Regions from separate parts of the Paenibacillus sp. cl130 genome, predicted to be linked through region 3. Evidence: riboswitches for the same ligand, from Rfam matches in the RefSeq annotation. Region 3 holds a riboswitch; each other region holds the start of a gene.
What was found. A riboswitch is a leader RNA that binds a small molecule or an ion and turns the genes downstream of it on or off. The one in region 3 is predicted to bind thiamine pyrophosphate.
Positions count from the first base shown of each region.

Region 1 (5,661 bases), on a different contig from region 3:
TTTTAGCTGGTTTAACAGCTGCAGGTTTGGTCGTTTTAACAGCTGGTTTTGCTGTTGCTTTCGCGGGAGCCACAGCTTCCTTTACAGGAGTCGTTGCTGCACTAGGCTTAGCGCCAGCTTTTAAGCTGTATTTGGCAAAGCCGTCTGCCGCGCTGCTCAAGTATGAAATTTGTTGATTTCCTGCCAGCACGTCTTTGGCATCAGGAGAGGACTCGAAAGTAACCTTTGCCTGACCAAAAGGAGCTATAGACCAATTGCCATCCGCCGATGGATTAATCGTTCCGTTCGTACGGATATAGTCAATAATGACCTGGCGACTTTCATCCGGTGCTGCCATCACAATTCGTTTGCCATCTGGGTTGGCCAGTTTGGATGAGGAAGCACGATAGTTATTGGTGGCTACGATAAATTTCTGCGCAGGATCAATAGCCTTCCCATTGTATTGCAGATCAATGATACGATGAGCTGAAGAATCAATAATAGTTCCCTTGGCATCATATCGTGCAGGCTGAGTTACATCAATCTGGTAATTCACACCGTCAATGACATCAAAATTGTAGGTTGGGAAATCTTTGTTGATCAGCGATTGCTCCTCAGTTTGCTTTGGATCAATGCGGTTGAACTGACCTGCAGACCACTCCAGCCACTCCTGAATTTCAGCACCGGTCACTTCTACAGCATGAACCGTGTTCGGATACACATACAGGTCGGACACGTTTTTAATCGCTATCGTACCTTCAGGAATGTTGGTGTAATACTCGGCTCCGTTTCGACCACCGGCCTTGAATGGAGCGCCTGCCGACAATACGGGAAGATTTTCGTATTCGGTCCCTTTAAGATGGTTTTGAACATACCATTTCTGTGCATTCGTCACAATTTGAATGGAAGGGTCATCCTGCACTAATGCAAAATAACTGTTAATCGGTGCAGTCGTTGTTCCAACAGGTTGGCGAACATAATCCAGCGTTCCTTGATGCTCTTCCTTGATCGAATCTGTCAGTTTGTAGTCAGGAGTAAACTGCACAGCCTGGTTAGTGGTACTCACAACCGGACGTACTTCAGACTGAGAGTTAGTTACGTTCCACTCGCGGTTTCTCTTTTCCAGGCTCAGGTCAATAATCCCCAGCTCCTTGCCCCATGAGGAAGCCTCCACAGCCGGTACACCGTTAATGGTTCCTTTATCTAGATCTACACCCTTCATTTCTTTAAAATCAGGGCCGGGGAAAGATTTATGAGCATGCCCAAACAGAATAGCGTTAATTCCGTCCACCTGGCTTAAATATTTAACGGCATTCTCCATCATTGGCGTTTGCGGCACATCCTCATAACCTGTGTGCGCAAGCACGACAATAATGTCAGCACCTTCCGTCTTCATTTGAGGAATAAACTTTTTCGCCGTTTCCACAATATCCTTCGTAACGACTTTATCCTTCAAATTGGCTTCATCCCACTGCATAATTTGTGGTGTGACCAAACCGATGACGCCCACTCTAAGGATGTGCTCTTGGCCCTTCTCGTCCGTTACCGTTTTATCAAGAATTCGATAAGGGGTAAAATAATTTTTAGTAGCTTGCCCCCCCTTGTCAACATAAACATTCGCATTTACGTAAGGAAAATCGGCTCCCTTGAGCGATTTCTCCAGAAAATCGAGACCGTAGTTGAATTCGTGGTTACCCACTGTCGCCGCATCATAGCCCATCAAGTTCATCATCTTGTAGACTGGATGGACACCGCCTTCTTTTTCATAGGTTTTGTTTCTGGCCATATAATCGCCTAATGGATTGCCCTGTAACAAATCACCGTTATCGAACAGCATGCTGTTTCTTGTTTCACTACGCGCCTGTTGGATCAAACCAGCTGTGCTAATCAAGCCATATTCGTTGGTTTCTTTGTCTGAATAGTAATCATAGTTCATCAGCGACGCATGAATATCCGTTGTTTCCATGATCCGCAAATTCACCGTAGCGCTATCGCGAGAATCGCTAGCTGCCCAGGATGGAGCGGCCGAAAACACCAGCATGCTACAAGCCACAACTGCTGCTGTAAACCCTTTAAACCAATTTTTACGAAATAACAAAATATACCCCTCCTCATTAAGGTGTATGCCTCATATACATACTTTTGCACATATATGTAAGCCTTGAACCCACCATTTCTATTTTAATCCAACGCCAGATAAAAGAGTAGTCATTTACTTAAATTATTTATGAAAAAATAATTAATTTTCTCAAAAATAAAAACCAGCAAACCTCCTAAAAAACTCGGAGATTTACTGGTTTGTCCATTTATATTCTTATTATTTATTCCACACTTGGCGCTCAGTTTGCTGACCCACATACTCAATGCGTGTCGGATTCACGTCCAGAATGACATAATCGGGATCATCCGGTCCGGAAAACCATTCCTTCAAGGAATCGTTCCACACTTGTTTGCGCAGCCCCTCATCAGCTGTGATCTGGACGGTAGCCTCCACTTCTACGACTTCCTTCGTACCGCCAACTTCATAACCCAGCAGCAGATAAGCATTCGGATTGTCCTTTAGCTCATCCACTTTATGAGTTTTGCGATCTGTCGCCAGATGAATGTTCATTCCATCGTTAAAAAGGGCCATATAGCGTACTTTCGGTTTGCCACCCTCTACCGTACCTAACGAGCAAAATTTGTTGTTATCCAAAGCCTTCACAATGGCTTGTTCCAGTTGGTTGCGATCCAATGTTTCCGTTTTACCCACAGTACAACAACTCCTTTTCACGAATTTGAATTCTCTACGGCCACGCCATTGGGCACCAGCCCATCTGAACCTACCTGCGTAGCTGTTCTGAAAATAACATGACCGGATCGAATCGAATTGATTCATGCTCATTTTCAGATCAAAGCTCACAGTAAAAGTGTACCCTGTGGTTCGGCAAATGAACCGTCATCTCTCCCTTCATGCTGGACAGACCCGCATTCAAGGCATATAATCGTCGTAGTAAACCCGAATAAATGAACCCATTAAACCATACAATGCCAGGGGTGCTGGAATCGGCCGGCTGAGAGTGTGTCCCAAGACACTGACCCTTACAACCTGATCTGGGTAATGCCAGCGTAGGAATGCTTAAGCAAGATGTGCCTTTTTTACATAGGACCATCCCTTACTTTGGTATATACAAGCGCAAGCGTCCCGGAAACTCGGGGCGCTTTTTTTGTTGAAGATTAAGTTGTTGGAAAGATCGCATCCGGCAGATGTTATTTTTAGAAAATGGGGAACTTAAGCTGTCTGATTGGACGGATAACGGGTAATTAAAGGAGAGAACACAACGATGAAGCGCATGAAAATATTAAGCCTGGGACTGATCAGTCTGTGGCTCATGGCCCTGACCCTGACCGCTTGCGGTGGAAGTCCCCCCACATCCCAAGAAGCGGCTCCCGCTACCGACACTCAAACGTCTACTCCGGCAAAGGGGCTCAAAGATGTTAAAGTCGTGCTCGACTGGACACCCAATACGAATCATACGGGACTCTATGTCGCTAAGGACAAAGGATTTTACGAAAAAGCGGGTTTGAATGTCCAAATTGTTCAACCTGGCTCAGGCGGAGCTGATCAAATGGTTGCTTCTAATGCTGCACCTTTTGGTATCAGCTACCAAGAAGGCGTCACACAGGCTCGTACGCAAGGCGTGCCGCTTGTATCCATCGCTGCGGTGATTCAGCATAATACCTCAGGCTTCGCAGCCCCGGTAGATCGTGGAATTAAGAGCCCGAAAGATTTTGAAGGTAAAAAATACGGCGGTTGGGGCTCTCCCGTAGAAGAAGCGGTCATGAAATCCATCATGGATTCAGACAAAGGCGATGTGAGCAAAGTGAAGATCATCAACATGGGCAATGCAGACTATTTTACAGCCGTGAAGCGGGATATCGACTTTGCCTGGATTTTCTACGCATGGACCGGAATCGAGGCCCAGCTTCGAGGTGAGCCATTGGATATGCTGTATGTAAAAGATTATTCCAAAAGCCTCGATTACTATACACCTGTAATTGTGAGCAACGAACAGACAATAAAAAATGATCCCGAGCTGGTCAAAGCGTTCATGGACGCTACCGCACAAGGCTATGAATACACTATCGCTCATCCGGAAGAAGCCGCAGACATCTTAAGCAAAGCTGTACCGGAGCTGGATAAAAAACTGGTACTTGCCAGCCAAAAATGGCTAAGCCCGCGTTATCAGGACGATGCCGCGCAATGGGGTGTGCAAAAACCGGAGGTATGGCAAAACTATTCGGACTGGATGTACGAACGCAAGCTGCTCAGCAAGCCTTTGGAAGTCGATAAAGCCTTCACAAACGGTTTCCTGCCCAAGCGTTGATCATTTGTTAAAACGCTAAATAAGACTGAACTAGAGAAGTGAACGAAGCGCCACTACGCAGTCGGATGGTGCTTCCCATCGCTGTTGTACCCAGATTTCTTTTATGAATATCCAGAGGTTGAAATCTGGGTACAAAGGCGAACGCTAACGCTTGTACAGCACCATTCCGCCCACTTCGTTCTCGTTCCACTTGGTTTATTCTTTAGTTTCTCATATTATCTAAGCGCTAAGTAGGTGCGCTTGTGTGTTAAAAATGCCACACAAACCAGCTTTAAAAATAGGGTGTTTTTAAGGCGGTTGGCAGCGTAGTGGTTCATTTGAATCTGGAGAAGCGCAGCGATCGTAAGATCAAATGAAACGCGAAGCGGTCTCCCCGCCTTAAACCACCATATTTTTTTAATAACACTCCAAATAAAGGACAGGTGAATTTGCATGGCTAACACACTGCTCAGTATTCAAGTAATCCCTAAAACTCCTAATAACGAGGACTCTTACACGTATGTAGATAAGGCGATCGAGGTCATTCAGCGCTCCGGTGTCAAACATCAGGTGAATCCATTGGATACGACCATGGAGGGCGAGCTCGACGAGTTGCTGAAAGTGGTTAAAGAAATGCACGAGGCTTTGACGGAAGCGGGCAGTCCCAGCGTCATTTCACAGATCAAAATCGCACATAACCTACAAGGCATCAGCATGAACAAGCTGACCGAGAAATATCGCCCATGAATCCGAAAGGCAAGAACGCATCCTGGTGGAAAAGCGTATGGCCGCCCTTTGTGGCGGTCCTCTTCTTTTTAGCGGCCTGGCAGGGGGCGGTTTCCTATTTGCATGTTGAATCCTGGCTGCTGCCTGCTCCATCCCTCATCGTACAAGAGGGCATGGCCCAGACGGCGCTGCTTGGTGCCCATACATGGGCTACGATTCGTCTGACACTTGCGGGATTCGCGATAGGGACAGCAACGGGACTGTTGATCGCCATCGTTCTTCATACAATCCCTTTTCTCAAATCCGCCCTGTATCCGCTGCTTATTCTGAGCCAAAACATTCCAATCATCGCCCTGGGACCGCTGCTCATGGTGTGGTTTGGTTTTGGCGTGCTGCCCAAGCTGATGGTCATTACCCTAGTATGCTTTTTTCCCGTGGCTGTAGCGGCCATGGACGGGCTGACTCGAACAGACCGTACGATGATGAACTATATGCAGATGTCGGGTGCAAGCCGCATGGCTATTTTTATGAAGCTGGAGCTGCCACATTCCCTGCCGCAAGTCTTTTCTGGCGTTAAAATTGCTGCTACCTATAGTGTGATGGGTGCGAT
Region 1 is NZ_FOYG01000005.1:54,182-59,842, reverse strand. Features, by position in the region: gene BM358_RS14960 (bifunctional 2',3'-cyclic-nucleotide 2'-phosphodiesterase/3'-nucleotidase) at 1-2,077, opposite strand, end outside; gene BM358_RS14955 (pyridoxamine 5'-phosphate oxidase family protein) at 2,297-2,731, opposite strand; TPP riboswitch at 3,002-3,111, shown strand; gene BM358_RS14950 (ABC transporter substrate-binding protein) at 3,303-4,346, shown strand; gene BM358_RS26280 (hypothetical protein) at 4,354-4,536, opposite strand; gene BM358_RS14940 (MTH1187 family thiamine-binding protein) at 4,779-5,072, shown strand; gene BM358_RS14935 (ABC transporter permease) at 5,069-5,661, shown strand, end outside.
Region 1: another riboswitch for thiamine pyrophosphate. It lies ahead of BM358_RS14950 (ABC transporter substrate-binding protein); the one in region 3 lies ahead of BM358_RS23030 (ECF transporter S component).

Region 2 (5,661 bases), on a different contig from region 3:
CTGTAACGCCCCCCTCACCAAACTCATTCGGGATCACAAACAGATTAACAGCTAGCGCGAAAAAAAACGCACCCAGAATAATAAATGCGATATCTGCAATACTTTTTTTCATATATGCTCTAATCCTTTCTCTAACATTTCAAAGGATGAATCGCCAGATGGATTGGCTGACTCTTGTTGCCAAAATACGCTGACAACCAGTTCATGGTATCTACTACCAAACATAAAGTCAATACAACTTTGACACTTTAATTCGCCACCAGACTGCCTCAATCCTGACTTGGATTCCGCAAAATTCTCCTTTTACAAGGTTATTCGACAAAATAACACAATCCCGACTACTAAACTAAGAAAACGGGCCTCTAGCCCTTGTTTTAGACCTAGGCACATTTTCCTCTAAAACGACCATCCTCCTAATCGACATTTTGGACACATATGACCATCTTCCTGTTTTATGCCAAAAGCGTTTTACTTTGAAAAAATGTGGGTATAATGATTGAAACATTACCAAGCAACCTACATAGCATCACGACATCAAGTACATACAAATAGTCCTATACAGACGTTCTAAGCAACTCAATCTGAATTTGACAATATGGAATTGGAGGAATGACCTACATGAATACAATGAACTTAACCGTCCACACCCTGATGCCCTTTCACCACCAATACCAACGTGCCAACGCGGTGAGTATGCAGAAGAAAGAAGATAGCTCGGAGAAGAAGCTCAGCTTTCAGGACATTTTGAATGAAAAAATGGGTAAAAAATAAGGCGCCGTTTATCCGGTTGCAATATCCCACTTTACATAAGCTAAAAAGCCGTAGTTTCCTACATCGACTGTAGAGAACCACGGCTTTTTTTAGTTCATTTGTTCCTAAACTCACACGTTCGTTTTACTGACCGCCATCCCGATACTGCTCTGCCTTCTCACGCATCCCGGCAGCTACTGCTTCTTGAGTGTTCAGCCCCTTATCCGCTGCATAAGCGCGAATGTCCTGCGTGATGCGCATACTACAAAATTTGGGACCACACATCGAGCAAAAATGTGCTTCCTTGGCGCCCTCTGCCGGTAGCGTTTCATCATGGTAGGACAAGGCCCGCTCGGGATCAAGCGACAGATTGAACTGGTCCCGCCAGCGGAACTCAAAGCGTGCCTTGGACAAAGCATCATCCCGCTGCTGTGCCCGTGGATGACCCTTCGCCAGATCGGCAGCATGTGCCGCAATTTTGTAAGTAATGACACCCTCGCGGACATCATCCTTATTCGGCAGACCCAAATGCTCTTTAGGCGTAACATAGCACAGCATGGACGTCCCGAACCAACCGATCATCGCCGCCCCGATGGCTGAGGTAATATGATCATATCCGGGGGCAATATCCGTCGTGAGTGGCCCCAAGGTATAGAAAGGAGCTTCCTTACAAATCTCCATTTGTAAATCCACATTCTCTTTGATTTTATGCATAGGGACATGTCCTGGCCCTTCAATCATGACCTGAACATCATGCTTCCAGGCGATCTGCGTTAGCTCGCCCAACGTTTCCAGCTCTGCAAACTGTGCTTCATCATTCGCATCATAAATGCTACCCGGACGTAGACCATCTCCGAGAGAAAAGGCCACATCATAAGCTTTCATAATTTCGCAGATTTCTTCAAAATGCGTATACAAAAAATTCTCCTGATGGTGCGCAAGGCACCAGGCTGCCATGATCGACCCACCACGGGATACAATTCCCGTCATTCTATTCGCCGTCATCGGAATATACCTCAGCAATACACCCGCATGAATTGTAAAATAGTCCACTCCCTGCTCCGCTTGCTCAATCAGCGTATCGCGATACAGCTCCCACGTCAGCGCTTCTGCTTCGCCGTTCACCTTTTCAAGTGCCTGATACAGCGGTACAGTCCCAATCGGTACAGGAGAATTCCGAATGATCCATTCACGTGTTGTATGGATATTACGGCCTGTGGACAGGTCCATAACCGTATCCGAGCCCCAACGCACAGCCCAGGTCATTTTCTCCACTTCCTCCTCGATGGAGGAGGTAACCGCAGAATTACCAATGTTCGCATTGATCTTCACGTGAAAATGACGCCCAATGACCATGGGCTCACTTTCCGGGTGATTGATATTCGAAGGCAAAATGGCTCGTCCAGCCGCCAACTCCTGCCGTACAAACTCAGGCTCCACCCCTTCGCGGATCGCCGCAAATTCCATTTCGGGCGTAATGATCCCTTGCCGCGCATAATGCATTTGCGTCACTGTACGACCTTGCGAAGCACGAAGCGGACGGTTGGTCACGCCGGGAAATTCAACTGTCTCCCGTTTGGAGCCAGGTTTCAGTCCATTATCCTCCGGCTTGACGGCGCGTCCCTCGTAAGCCTCCACATCGCCCCGTTCTAGTGCCCAAGCTCGCCGTAATGGAGGCAGGCCCTGACGGATATCGACCTGATAGGCTTCGTCAGTCATGGGACCGCTTGTATCATATACACGCAATGGCTCATGATGCTCCGTGCCCTGCGGCGTATGTGTAGGATGAAGAGCAATTTCGCGCTCTGGCACGGCAATGTCCGGCCGCGAGCCTTGAATATATACCTTACGGCTCCCTGGAAAGGGCGTTACCCCACTGGCTTGCTCCCCGTTTGTCTTCTCTACCTCAACTGCTTTTGTTCCTACCAATCTTACTTCTGTTGATTTCAATTCTGTTCCTTTTGTTCCTTCTGCTTCTGTCGGCTTCATTGTCCATTCCTCCCGTTTCGATGAAATGACACACCGATCCGGAACCATTCCCAGGGTGGCGCTGATCTATGCAAAAAAGCCGGTTCCCTAGGGAACCGGCTAATCTAACGAGGCAGCTATCCAGACAGTACGCATGTGGAATAATCCTATTCCAATGCGCCACTGTAGACAGCAGCCGCGTATACATTTCAATGGCCGATTACTTCCCTACGCTGGTATGATCCAGATCAGGTGCAAAGGGTCCGGAATCTTGCACGATTCCATCTCAGCCCGGCATTACAGGCTCCCCCAGTAACTGTGATACTTCTATTCACATGAGGCGGCTATAACAGATATCCCGCCATCCTTACCAGACTACTTTAAATTTATGGCTTTGGCAACCCTTCTAGGTTCCCTTTACTAAGGAGACGCTCCCCATCAAATCACTTTGCTTGCTTCAACTGTGTTCATTCTTGTTACGGAAGCATAAGTCCCATTTCCTTCGCCGCTTCAATCAAAATCGGAGCAAAGTCATGTAGCGTCTCGGGTGCAAGCCGACTGACCGGACCGGATACAGATAAAGCCGCAGTGACCTGTCCCTTCCGGTTTACAATTGGGGCAGCCACAGCAGCAGCCCCTGGCTCCCGTTCTTCATAGCTGGTCGCATATCCCTTCTCGCGAATGTCCTGTAGCTGGGCTTTATAGACCTCCGGGTCTACCGAGAGCGGCCATTCATCCCCGCTTAGCAGGGCTTCCAGCTCCTGCGGCGGCATAAAGGCTGCCAGCACTTTGCTGGAGGCCCCTACAGCCAGCGGCATACGCGCACCTACAGGCGCAACCCTGCGGATCGCCTGATTGCTCTGCACGGCTTGTATGCGAATACGCATGCTGCCGTCCCGTAAGTACAAGCTGACCGTCTCGCCCAGACGATCACGTAGTCCTTCCATTGCAGGCTGTAACAACACCGCCGGCTCGTCGCTTTGGGACAAATGCGTGGATAGCTCCCAAATGCGGAAGCCAAGTCGATATTTTTCCGTTTCGGCATTCCGAACGACAAAGCCCCGATCCTCCAAAGTAGTCAGCAGCCGATGAACCGTGCTTTTATGTAGACCAATTTTGGAGGCAATCTCCGTCAGGCCAAGATCCGAATCTGCGGTAAAACACAGCAGTATATCAAGTGCACGCTCTACAGCGCGAACGGTTAATTTACGGTCTTCCATCGTGAACCGCTCCTCTTGTATCCATATTCGTTTCACACTATGAAACATGGTTACATAAATTATATAGAATAGTCGCGGCTACTGTAAACCGATGTTTTTGTGACAACCATATTACAGAACGAGAACAAACATCGACAATTCTTTGCATCATTTTTACTTTTCCGGTTCAGGCGTTGACTTTGGATAATCCCCATCATACGATAATAGGTATCTATACGGATCTACACTACTATTTTCAAGTGGAATTATACCTAAATTCTATGAAACGAAGATCAATTTTATATAAGGAGGCTCTTACATGATTTCGACATCCCAGCGCAACGCTCAGCTACAGACCGCTGTTCAGGAGCCGTCCACCCCACTCTTTAATCCCCGTCTGCTGCGGTTCAAGCACGTTGTGATTGCTCTGCTGCTGTCGGTCGTCTTTTTTCTGTTGTTTTGTTTTATTGCCTTGCATGCTTACATCGCATGGGTACTTACGAATCCCACCGTTGCACCACTGTACTCTAATCCGATGCAGGCCAAAAGCATGCCTTATGAGGAAGTCAGCTTCCCTGCCAAGGATGGTAGCCGCATGGTACAAGGCTGGTATATCCCGGCGGATCAATCGCGGAAAACGATTATTTTCAGTCATGGCTATGGGGCTAACCGCGAAGAAAGCTGGATTCCCATGTATGATCTGGCGCATTATGCCCACAGTTTGAACTTTAATGTGGTCATGTTCGATTATGGATTTGCGTCACAAAACAGCAAAGCAGTCGCAACCGGAGGCAAAGCAGAATCCCAACAGCTCCTCGGAGCAATTCAGCTTGCGAAGCAACGCGGCTCGTCGGAGATTATCGTATGGGGCTTCTCCATGGGGGCAGGAACCGCTCTTCAGGCGGGCTTGCAAACCAAGGATGTGGACGCAATGATTTTGGACAGCACCTTCCTGCTGGAGCCAGATACGCTGTACCATAACATTCACAATCAAATTAATCTGCCAAGACATCCGTCTTTGGAAATTCTGGAGTTGCTGTTTCCAGTCTTGAACGGAACCAGCTTGCATCAAATTCCATATCAGGAAGTTAAAAAGGAAAACTATCCGTTCCCGATCATGTTTGTGCATGGTACACAGGATGAAAAAGCTCCTTATCCTATTGCGGAAAAGCTCGCTGCCAATCAAACCAACCCGCTTTCCAGTGTATGGATTGTTAAAAACGGGATACATGAGCTTATTTTCAGAGAGCACCCTCGTGAATATTTGCGACGGGTATCGACGTTTCTAAGCAGTGTACAGGAGCTGGAGGACAAGAAAACCATCGCTGATGCCCACAAACAAACGACTACGAAGTGAATTTTTCGAAGAACTGTATTCTATTCTTCGCCTGGAAGAAGCCTGCCTATGGACACTTAACCCGTGCCGTAGCTGGGCTTCTTTTTCGTTTTCCATGGGTATTCATTGTTTTACGTAACAGATGTGACCGGATTAAGGGAGTTCATAGACATATTCCTGATGAGACAGCGAATATACTGGGTACGTATGCATCCAGGGCAGATCTGCCAGATCCGCCGGATAGCCATAGTAGGATACGGGAGGTAAAAAAACGATGCTGAGTACTTATGGGTCTTTCCTGCCCTTACGTGTGCTGGAGGAAATTCGGCATTGGAAGCAGCAGGAAAGTTGGCATGTGGAAGTGATTAAATCCGCTACCGAGGGATTGGAGCCAACTTATGTACGGTT
Region 2 is NZ_FOYG01000005.1:421,676-427,336, reverse strand. Features, by position in the region: gene BM358_RS16580 (YitT family protein) at 1-112, opposite strand, end outside; gene BM358_RS26560 (hypothetical protein) at 619-771, shown strand; gene thiC (phosphomethylpyrimidine synthase ThiC) at 895-2,739, opposite strand; TPP riboswitch at 2,927-3,039, opposite strand; gene BM358_RS16570 (IclR family transcriptional regulator) at 3,195-3,938, opposite strand; gene BM358_RS16565 (alpha/beta hydrolase) at 4,237-5,274, shown strand; gene BM358_RS16560 (Fe-Mn family superoxide dismutase) at 5,528-5,661, shown strand, end outside.
Region 2: another riboswitch for thiamine pyrophosphate. It lies ahead of thiC (phosphomethylpyrimidine synthase ThiC); the one in region 3 lies ahead of BM358_RS23030 (ECF transporter S component).

Region 3 (5,661 bases):
AGAGGTCATTCGCTGGTGGAACGAGATGACAGAGGATGGTCATGAAGGGATTGTGATCAAGCCGGAACGCTTTTTGATGAAAAATCGGGACAAGATGATTCAGCCTGCAATCAAGGTGAGAGGCCGGAAGTATTTGCACATCATTTACGGTATGGATTATCTTGCCCCTGAGAATTTAAAGCGTCTGAAGCAGCGTCGAACGAACAAAAAGGAGCGTCATGCCCTGATGGAAGGAGCGCTTGGTATGGAAGGCGTGGAACGTTTTGTCCGCAAGGATACGGTAGATCGTATTCATGAATGCGTCCTTGCCGCGCTATCTCTGGAATCGGAGCCGATTGATCCGAGATTGTAGTTTGCGAAGGAGGGATTGAGATGGAAAGGGGTACACCGTTAATTGATATTGGCGTGAACTTGATGCACCGTTCGTTTCATGCGGATCGGGAACAGGTGGTAGAGAGAGCCGCAGCTGTAGGGATTTCACCCCTGATTATTACCGGGACCAGTGTCCGCAGCAGTCGGGAGGCTTCTCAGTATGCAGCACGTTATCCGGGCAAGCTGTATGCGACAGCTGGCGTGCATCCCCATGATGCCAAAGACTGCAGCGCAGAGACGGTTCAGCAGCTCCGTCAGCTGGCGAGTCAGCCGCAGGTCGTATCCATAGGGGAATGCGGATTGGACTATAACCGTGATTTTTCGCCGCGTGATGTGCAGCGCCGATGGTTTGGCGAGCAAATCCAACTGGCGGGTGAGCTAAATATGCCGTTATTTTTGCATGAACGAGATGCACATGAGGATTTTGCCGCTATGCTGCGGGAGTATCAAGGGCTTGTCGATAAAGCAGTGGTGCATTGTTTTACAGGCACGGAACAAGAATTGCATACGTATGTAGAGATGGGACTGTATATCGGGATCACCGGCTGGATTTGCGACGAACGGCGTGGCAAACATCTGCGTGAACTGGTCAGAGATATTCCCTTGGACCGTCTGATGATTGAAACGGATGCTCCATTTTTGACCCCGCGTAATTTGCCCGTGAAGCCCAAAGAAGGGCGTAATGAGTCGATGTATCTCGCTCACATTGCTGCTACGATAGCCGAATGTACAGGCCGAAGCATGATGGAGATCGAAATCGCCACGACGGAGACAGCCAAACGTTTCTTCGGATTATAGGATTGTCAAAGCCATAGATGTGGTATATATTATAGTGAATTAAAAAAGCATTGTCGGGAGCTTGAGAAAGTCAGGCTGAGAGGGTGGCCCTTGCCACTGACCGTGAAATCTGATCTGGGTAATGCCAGCGTAGAGAAACCAAGAACACTATACAGGAATGCCGCTTGTTTTGCGGTTGTCGATAGATACAATGTATGTCCTAGCATTTTACCTTGACCCTGACTTTGGCTTGGTATCAGTGTAGTAGCTTAGACTACTGGTTATATAAGGCATATCGACGAATGATGTTTTGTATGGTGCTTCACCTTTTACTGCGCATAAAGCTTGCCTGGAGATTCAGCTCCAGACAAGCTTTTTTTTATGGCCAAGAGGCCAATTATAAGGATAAGGGGAGCACGCAATAATGAATACTGCTGTAAGAGCGTCCAAAGGGTTGAAGCTGACTGATATTTTGGTCACGATTGTGATCGCTGTTGTGTTCGGGTTAGTCTACAAAATATGGGGACCTGCCTATGATTTGATGAAACCATTCGGTCTACACGCCGAGCAACTGATGTATGGCATGTGGTTTATGGCAGGCACGTTTGCTTATCTCATCATTCGCAAGCCGGGTGTTGCAATTTTGGCAGAGGTGGCAGCGGCAACGGTCAGTGCTTTTTTGGGAAGCGAATGGGGGATGTCCACTTTGTACTATGGCCTGCTGCAAGGCTTGGGAGCGGAGCTATTTTTTGCGGCTTTTCTGTATCGGAACGCAAACCTGTGGGTTGCTTCGCTAGCTGCGGCCGGGGCGGCTGTCGCTTCTCTGATTTTAGACTTCAGCTACGGGTATATTGATCAGCTTTCGACCTGGAACTATGTTTTGTATATCGGTTTTCGCATGATTGGCAGCATTGTGATTGCCGGGGTATTCGCGTTCTATCTGGCTAGGGCATTGGAGGTAACCGGAGTCACGCGAAGTTTGAGACCCGCAACGGAACAAGATTATAAGGGGCTGGATTGATGAGCCAGGCAACCGAAGATGTGGTGGCTTCGATCACCCGTCTTCGGTTGAAATTCCCCGGTGAGCAGGAGCTGCTTTTTCACAATATGTCTTTGTCTGTCCGCAAGGGGGAAAAGCTGCTGTTGCTGGGACCGAGTGGATGCGGTAAATCAACGCTGCTCCAAGTGTTAAGCGGTCTGATTCCACGCACGATAGAAGTGCCTATGAAATGCGATGCTGCTGTAATCCCAAGTGTCTCAGGTATTGTATTTCAAGATCCTGATACGCAGTTTTGTATGTCATATGCAGACGAGGAACTGGCTTTTGTGTTGGAAAATAATCAGGTTCCTCGTGAGCAGATGCGATCCCGTATTCGCGAGCTGCTGATACAGGTTGGTCTATCAACGGATGATATACACATGCCCATTGGCAGCATGTCACAGGGAATGAAACAGCGGCTGGCGATTGCGTCTGTGCTGGCTATGGAGCCAGAAGTGCTTTTTCTGGATGAGCCCACGGCTTTGTTGGACGAGGAAGGCACTACACAGGTGTGGGATACCATTCGAAACATTTCGGTAGACCAGACACTGGTGATCGTGGAGCATAAAATTAATGAAATTGTCCATGATGTGGACCGGATTGTGGTGCTTTCTGCTCAAGGGGAGATCATTGCGGATGGAAGGGCGGAAGAAGTATTTCATGGGCAGCGGCAGGCATTGTCCGAGTATGGCGTGTGGTACCCGGGAGTATGGAGTGAATCGTCTTCGCCGCGTTGGAGTGAATCAGTGACACAGCAGAATGGTACGGGGAATGGTACAGGGATTGATTTGCTGGAGCTGGAACATTTTAGTGGCCTCCGCGGTTTAAGTTCAGTGATTTATGTGGAGCATGCGCAGGTGAAGCCTGGCGACTGGATTGGCGTGGTCGGTGAAAACGGGGCTGGCAAAAGCTCACTGCTGCTCTCCATGATGCGCTTACTTCGCACACAGGGACGTTATAGCGTGCGCGGAATTGAGGCAGGCAGTACGGAACAACTGGCAGAGCGTATCGGGTTCGCGTTTCAAAATCCCGAGCTGCAATTCGTAGCACACACCGTACGAAAGGAACTAGAGTATTCGTTACCCAAGAGCTTGTTCACCGTTGAACAGTGCCGGGAACGGGTCGATCGGATGCTCGTACAGTTCGGACTGGAGCGGCTGGACGAGCGTCATCCGTATCAGCTTTCATTGGGCCAAAAAAGGCGGTTGAGTATTGCTACGGCTATGATCCGTGAGCCGGAAGTGCTGCTGCTGGATGAACCGACTTTTGGGCAGGATGCGCGTAATACCTTTGTCATGCTGGATATGTTGGAGCAGCTGAGAGCGGCAGGCACGGCCATTGTGATGGTCACGCATGACCCGGAAATTGTCCATCGATATTGTACCGATATATGGCGGATTCAGAAAGGGGAACTCCAGTATGAACCTGTCCTTTCCCCATCATAAAACATGGCTGCATCGTGTGAATCCGGGCCTAAAGCTCGTTATGTTTTCCATACTGTTTGTGGTCGTTATAGTCATTCATGATCCGAATGTCATGTTTAATGTTGCGTGTGCTATGCTGCTGCTGCTTGTCTGGTCAGGCCATCCATGGAAGCGGCTGCTGCTGTATGGATCTCCCTTTATATTGGTGTTTATTTCAACCTCAACGGGCATGATGATGTTCGGCAAAGGGGTGACGACCTGGTGGACATGGGGCCTGATCCATATTACGCAGGAAAGCTTTTATCGGGGTATACATCTGGGCTTTCGTGCGCTGAGTATGGCGGCGGTAGGGTTGCTGTTTGGTTTAACGACTCGTCCAGTGGACCTTTTTTATTCACTGATGCAGCAATGGAGGCTCTCTCCGAAGTATGCGTATAGCTTTTTGGCAGCCATGCGGTTGATGCCCATGATGGTGGAGGAATTCCAGGCATTGAGACAAGCCCATCGTATTCGAGGTTTACATCAGCATGTGTCCAAATGGAATATGTATGCCACGCTTCGCAGGTATGCAATTCCGCTGCTCGCTCAAAGTATCCGGCGTGCACAGCGAATTGCTATTGCCATGGAAGCCAAGGGTTTTACTAATGAAACCAAACGCACGTATTATTATGCGATTGGCTATTCGGCTGTAGATATTGTGTTCATATTCTATTTTGTCATCATGCTTACGCTGGCTTGGGGACTCGGTATCTGCTTTCCTTACGTGGGGGTGTGGGATGTACGTTAATTGTTGTCAAAAGGCTTTGCCCGTTTTCTGCTCTGTGGTATATTAATGCAATGGGAATTGACGGCTCGTACAGACCCGCCTGGGCTGGCGGGCTTATTACATTTTCCCTGAGAAATGGATCATCAGGAGGCCAGGTTTCATGATTACGCTGCATCAGGTAAGCAAGCATTATACCACCTCAAGCGGCCAATTTCATGCGGTTCAATCCGTGTCCCTTCAAGTGGAGGAGGGGGAAATTCACGGTATCATAGGTGCCAGCGGTGCCGGTAAGTCTACGTTGCTCCGGTTGATGAATGTATTGGAAAGGCCGGATGAGGGAAACGTGGTTGTAAACGGGGAAGATTTGACTCGCATGCCGGAAAAACGTCTCCGTGAAGCGCGGCGATCGATAGGGATGATTTTTCAGCATTATCATCTTGTTCACAATCGGACGGTCAGTGGAAATGTGGCAATGTCGTTGGAGCTGGCAGGTGTCGCGAAAAAAGAGAGAGTGGAACGTGTGCGCGAATGCCTGCAATTCGTCGGTTTAGCTGATAAAGCAGAACAGTATCCGGCACAACTGAGCGGAGGCCAAAAGCAACGTGTGGCGATAGCCAGAGCGCTGGCGAATCGACCTGCGGTGCTGCTGTGTGATGAGCCGACCTCGGCGCTTGATCCGCAGACGACCGCGGATATTCTGGGCGTGTTACGGGAGATCAACCGGGAACTGGGAGTTACCATTGTAATCGTAACGCACGATATGGACGTGGTACGCAATATTTGTACCCGTGTATCAGAAATGCGGGATGGGCAGCTGCTTTCAACGCAACGTGTAGTTGACGCTGCGGTAGGTTCAACAGCGGAAGCAGGTGAAGCTGATGAATGAAATGCTGAGCATCATTGTGCAATACCAGTCAGAGATATGGAAAGCCATCGGGGAGACGTTTATCATGGTGGGGATTTCTATCGCAGCAGCTGTACTGTTAGGGCTTCCGGCAGGAACGATTTTGTATTTGTGCGGCAAAGGGCAAAAATATGAAAATCGACTGCTGTTCACCTTATTGAACAGTGTGGTCAATGTCATCCGCTCGTTCCCGTTTTTGCTGCTCGTCGTGTTTATGATTCCATTTACACGTCTGGTCGTAGGGACGGCGCTGGGCACGATGGCTGCAACGGTTCCCTTGTCAGTGGTGGCCATCGCCTATTATTCGAGGCTGGTGGAGCAATCATTGCTTGAGGTGCCCAAGGGTGTAATTGAAGCCGCTACTTCTATGGGGGCATCC
Region 3 is NZ_FOYG01000010.1:143,436-149,096, forward strand. Features, by position in the region: gene BM358_RS23020 (polynucleotide kinase-phosphatase) at 1-352, shown strand, start outside; gene BM358_RS23025 (TatD family hydrolase) at 373-1,170, shown strand; TPP riboswitch at 1,214-1,325, shown strand; gene BM358_RS23030 (ECF transporter S component) at 1,574-2,170, shown strand; gene BM358_RS23035 (ABC transporter ATP-binding protein) at 2,170-3,633, shown strand; gene BM358_RS23040 (energy-coupling factor transporter transmembrane component T family protein) at 3,608-4,399, shown strand; gene BM358_RS23045 (methionine ABC transporter ATP-binding protein) at 4,539-5,264, shown strand; gene BM358_RS23050 (methionine ABC transporter permease) at 5,257-5,661, shown strand, end outside.

Region 4 (5,661 bases), on a different contig from region 3:
TCCCTGTCAGGGCTTCCGCCTCCGGGATATTCGGTGTAACGATCAGGGCCAAGGGAAGCAGGTCGTCCTTCAGAGCCTGCATCGCTTCTGGCTGCAGCAGCTTTGCGCCTCCCTTGGCAATCATCACGGGATCGACGACAACCTTTTTCCAGCCGAACTTTCGAATCTGCTTGCTCACAAGACGGATGATGCCCGCATTAAACAGCATGCCAGTCTTCAGGGCATCCACTCCAAGGTCTAATCCTACAGCTTCGATCTGTTCCGCTGTTGCTTCCTGTGGCAGCGGATATACGCCGTGGACCCCTAAAGTATTCTGTACGGTAATGGCCGTAATAGCCGACATGCCGTAAACGCCAAGCTCCTGAAAGGTTTTGAGATCGGCTTGAATCCCGGCCCCGCCGCCACTGTCCGAACCGGCAATCGTCAGTGCTCTGGGTACACGAACGTCTGTCATCGCGCACCACCTGCTGTGGTTGTTCCGGCTTCACGGACAGTGACATGCCCCTCTAGCGAACCTGTATGTAGTTTGGCGAGCTCGTCGAGAAAGGCAATCTGGAAGCTGCCGGGCCCCAGCTCTGCGGTACGTGCTGCGGCTTGGGAAGCTGCTGCACCGTAAAATGCCAAGCCTGCTGTACCTGCGAGCAGCAGGTTGGGTTCAACAGCTGCAAAGGCACCTAACACAGAGGTCAGCAGGCAGCCTGCTCCGGTTACCTTCGTGAGCAGCGCGTCTCCAGCGCTTATCATTCGTGCTTCGGCCCCATCGGTGATGACGTCCTCTTTTCCAGTAATGACAACCATTGTATTGAGCGTTTGAGCAGCCCGAATTGCCAGATCGACATTTCCGCTGTCAGCACTGTCACCAGCATCTACGCCTTTAATCTCACGCGCTTCTCCAACAAGATGCGCGACTTCGGCTGCATTGCCCCGCACCAATGAGATTTTGACTTCTCTCAGGATTCGCAGTGCCGATTCGGTTCTAAAGCTCGTTGCTCCCGCACCGACCGGATCTAGCAGGACCGGAACACCGTGTGCATTCGCCGATTGTCCAGCAATGATCATGGCATCCACCAGTTCGCGGTTCAGCGTACCGATGTTTAACACGACGGCTCCCGCTATTTTTGCCATGTCTGCTACTTCCTCGGGTGCATAGGCCATCACCGGGGAGGCGCCCAATGCATACAGGCCGTTGGCCGTAAAGTTAGTGACTACCACATTGGTCATATTGTGAACGAGAGGTTTGCTGTTTTGTACCTTCGTCAGGAGATCCGAATAACTTTTTTCCCATGTACTCATAATGATTATCCTCTCTATAGTTGGTGGTTCAACAGGGCATTAACCGTACTTCACGCATCGAATCGCCAGGCTGACTATTCCAAGACCGCTGCCTGCATCTGGACCGGCCATTCTTCCTGGTTATAAGCCATGTCCCAGAACTTATATTCCAGCTGGCAGCTCAGTATAAAATGCTCAATCATCCGCTCTCGCTCAGCAGCCGTTGCGCCTTCCGCCCAAGCATCTACACGTTCTCGGAACTTGAGTGTTGTATCATCAAGCTGGTCTCCATAGAAGCCCATCCATTCATAGAACGGATGAGACTCATCCGGCTTTACTTCATCCAGCAGCCTGCGACCAATCTCGGCATACGTCCACATACATGGCAGCAGCACAGCCAAGATCTCGCCCAAGCTGCCCTCATGTGCGATCGTCAGCATGTGACGGATATAGTGATGGGCCGACGGAGCGAGTGGATATCCCTGCAACTCTTCATAGGTCACCCCTGCGACAGCACAGAAATTTTGATGCGGATGAACCTCGCTGTGGAGAATAAAAGAGATTTGTTCATTAAATACAGCCATGTCCTCCCGATTCGTGCATTTGGAGATTGCGATGCCGTATATCCGCATGTAGGCGTTCAAATATTCAAAGTCCTGTTTTACATAGTGAATCAGCTGTCCCCTTGTCAAACTTCCTTCAGCAATACCTCTCACAAAGGGATGCTCAAAAATCGCTTGAAAAATGCCGTCCGCCTGCCGACGGAGTTCTTGTGTAAAACTCAATTTCCCCACCTCCATTAAATTGAAGAGCAAGAAGTCCTGTAAGAATATAATTCCGGAACAACGCTAAAAAGCCGCCCCGGAAAAATGGAGCGGCTTCAACAATAGGCCCAATACGCAAAAAACGCTTGAAACCTTATATACGAAGGCCCCACTTTCCTACGCTAGTACGAACTAGATCAGGTTCAAAGGGTCCAAGATACGCTCTTGTCTCAGCCATAGTGGCTCCCCTAGTGGACTTCTATTCTTTTGACTATTACTGTACATTCGTTCATATGCTATGTCAAACATAGTGTACAAAATATTAAATTTCCTCTAGTTAGGTGTTTTGGGCTTAGTGAGGGTGATGAATTACACTTTCCACTGCTTTGACCTTGGCATATTTCGGTTTCCACATTGCATCTTGTATAGCTTGTTCCACATCTGAAATGTGCGCCTGCGCTACCTGATCCTGAATCGCGGCTTTTGCAACCGCAATCGCAACAGCGTACGAAACTTCGCGTAATTTTCGGATATGAGGGAGTAGCGCACCGCCAGGCGTATTCGAATCTACACCATTGGCAACAGCAACTGCTGCCGCTGTAAACATCGCAGGGGTAATCCTTTTGGCTTTAACCACAATCGCACCTAGACCCAGTCCCGGAAAAACAAAGGCATTGTTCGCCTGTCCAATCTCAAAATTTGTATCGTTATAGGTAACGGGCTCAAAAGGACTTCCGGTTGCGATCAGTGCTCTGCCATCTGTCCACCGGATCAAATCCTCGGGTACTGCTTCTGCAAGGTTTGTAGGATTGGACATGGGCATAATGATCGGGCGTTCTACATGCTTTGCCATCTCCTTGATGATCTCTTCTGAAAAGGCACCTGCTACACCGGAAGTTCCAATCAATATCGTAGGCTTCACCTGACGGATGACCTCCAGTAGCGGTATTTTGCCGTCACCCGACCGGGTCCATGAGCTGACTTCATCCTTTTTGCGCACATACGGTTTCTGATACTCCAATACGTCTTCCATATCTTCCGTTAACAGCCCGCGATAATCAAAGGCCCAAAAGGACTTGAATGAATCATCTACGGAAAGGCCATCCTCGATCATAGCGCCCCGAATTTGATCAGCGTTACCGATCCCTGCAGCCCCTGGGCCGAAAACAAGTATTTTTTGTTCACGCAGCGGAGTCTTGGTGACACCCACCGCCGAAAGAATCGCAGCCAGGGTCACTGCTCCTGTACCTTGTATATCATCGTTGAAGGTGAGTATGCTTTGACCGTATTTTCCTATAATATGGCGCGCATTAACGCTACCCACATCTTCCCAATGTAAAAGCGCCTTCGGGAATTGCGCTAACGTTTTGCTGATAAAAGTATCAATAAACTGGTTATAGGCTTCTCCGCGAACTCGTTTATGGCGGTTTCCGATGTACAGTGGATCATTCAGCAGCTTTTCATTATTCGTGCCTACATCCAGTACAATTGGCAGCACCCGCCCAGGATGAATGCCTGCCGCAGCCGTATATACTGCAAGCTTGCCAATAGCAATGTTAATCCCCCCGACGCCCCAGTCACCAATCCCCAAAATACTTTCGGAATCTGTCACGACGATCAGATCCACATCATGGCCGCTCAAACCGGAATTATGGAATGCTTGTCCAATACCATTCGGGTTATCTATCGACAAATATACGCCTCCAGGGCGGTTATACTCGTGACTATATTCTTGAATCGCGGTTCCTACGGTCGGCGTGTAGACTACGGGCAGCATTTCACTCAAATGATCGGTAAGCAGCCGGTAGTAGAGTACGACATTTCGGTTGTGAAGGTCGTTGAGAGAAGCATTTTTACGCAGCATGGTGGGTTGTGCGAGAAACTGCTGATATGCCCGTACGCTCTGTTTCTCCAATGAAAGGACGGTTGGAGGAAGGATTCCTTCCAAACCCAGCTCTTTGCGTTCTTCTTCTGTAAAAGCGACACCTTTGTTCAAAAGAGGATTTGCCAAAACATCCTTTCCCCGTAATGGAGTAGATAATGACCCATCGCGATTGACATAAAATGCTTCCATAGAAAGACCTTCCTTCTCTTCATTTACATATGGTAAGGATTTCACAAAATTCGATTTCAGTTGCTCCGAAGTGCAAGATATAGACGAACTAAACCATTTAGATCTATATCTTGTTCATTGAAAGTCGCTTATCGGATTTTTGCAAAATCCTCAAGATGACATGTTGTCCATAGTATGGACGTGCAAATCTGTTTTATTCTTCTATTTATCTATGACAAAATAACCATATATTCTTCCTTCTGTTGATCTAAAAGAACTAATTTTCGATATAGATGCGCTAACTAATTCTGATGGTTTTGGTTCTAATGAATCAGGTCTAAATACTCTATTTTTATCAAATATGAAAATCAGTTTTTCTTCTCTTATATCCTTATATATCATGGAGTGTCAGCTATTTTGTTAAGGAAATATGAAGTATTTGGACATTAATTTAACTCCTATAAGCAAACATTCTTAATTCTTTTTCAACAAAATAGAACTATTCGGAGGAAAAGGAGAGGTTTGTGTGCAGGGACCTATAGCCATTTTTAGCGATAACGACAGGGCTATTGATTATCCCAATGTGATTTGTTTTTACCAATATATACAGTGCGAGGACACGGAGGCAGCTTCAGTCTACGAGAACGCATGTTGTTGCCTGATTGATTATAGGGAGCCGGGGCAGGCGGTGCGGAAAGCCAATCAGATCCGTAGCCAATTTCCGCAAATGCCATTGTTACTGGTGACGGATGTAACAATTCCGTTCAGTGATCAGCATATGGTGCAAATCACCGGAGTAGGCCGTTTGCGCCTGCTATTTTGGCAAGCCAATGACACCGAAGAAATGCTTTCGGAAATACAAAGCTTGCTCTATCCCGAGTATTCGACCAAAAGCCAACATATTGCATTTATCTTGTCTGTATATAACGAAGAGCAACGTTTTGTTCATGTCAAAACCTTTGCTGAACGACTGCAAGCCTTTATCCGCAGCCATATTATTGAAGGTTCGATTTATCTCATTGATGATGGCAGCCACGATGGTACCAATGCCTTGATTAAAGCGCTGGAGGCAGCAACGGACTTGTCCGTAAACAGGATTAATCAGAATCTTAGCCCGCTGCTTCAAACAAGGGAATTGGGACGCAATACACGTAAGGCAGGGACGTATCTGGAAGGGATGCGGACCATAGGTGCGGATTACTACGTATTTGTGGATGCGGACGACTCCTTTTTTATTGAGGATATTGCCAGAATGATTAATGTTGTTCAGCAGGGCTATTATGATGTCGTGATCGGAACCAAGGATATGACCGCCGAGAATCGATCTTTATTGCGATCTGTTGTCAGCTTTGGTAAGCGGGTCATTTCCCGTCCTTTTTTACCAACAGGTGTGGTAGATTCGCAGACTGGGCTTAAAGTGATGAGTTCGGTTGCAGTGAAACGGATGTTTCCGCATTTAAAGGAACAGCTCGGACTGGCGCTGGATCTAGAAATGATGTTTATTGCCAAGCGACTCCAGCTTCGTGTGCTGCAATTACCCGTCAAATGTATTGACCGCGATGGCTCGCACAT
Region 4 is NZ_FOYG01000006.1:100,048-105,708, reverse strand. Features, by position in the region: gene thiD (bifunctional hydroxymethylpyrimidine kinase/phosphomethylpyrimidine kinase) at 1-454, opposite strand, end outside; gene thiM (hydroxyethylthiazole kinase) at 451-1,293, opposite strand; gene tenA (thiaminase II) at 1,368-2,057, opposite strand; TPP riboswitch at 2,194-2,296, opposite strand; gene BM358_RS17190 (NAD-dependent malic enzyme) at 2,389-4,110, opposite strand; gene BM358_RS17185 (glycosyltransferase) at 4,616-5,661, shown strand, end outside.
Region 4: another riboswitch for thiamine pyrophosphate. It lies ahead of tenA (thiaminase II); the one in region 3 lies ahead of BM358_RS23030 (ECF transporter S component).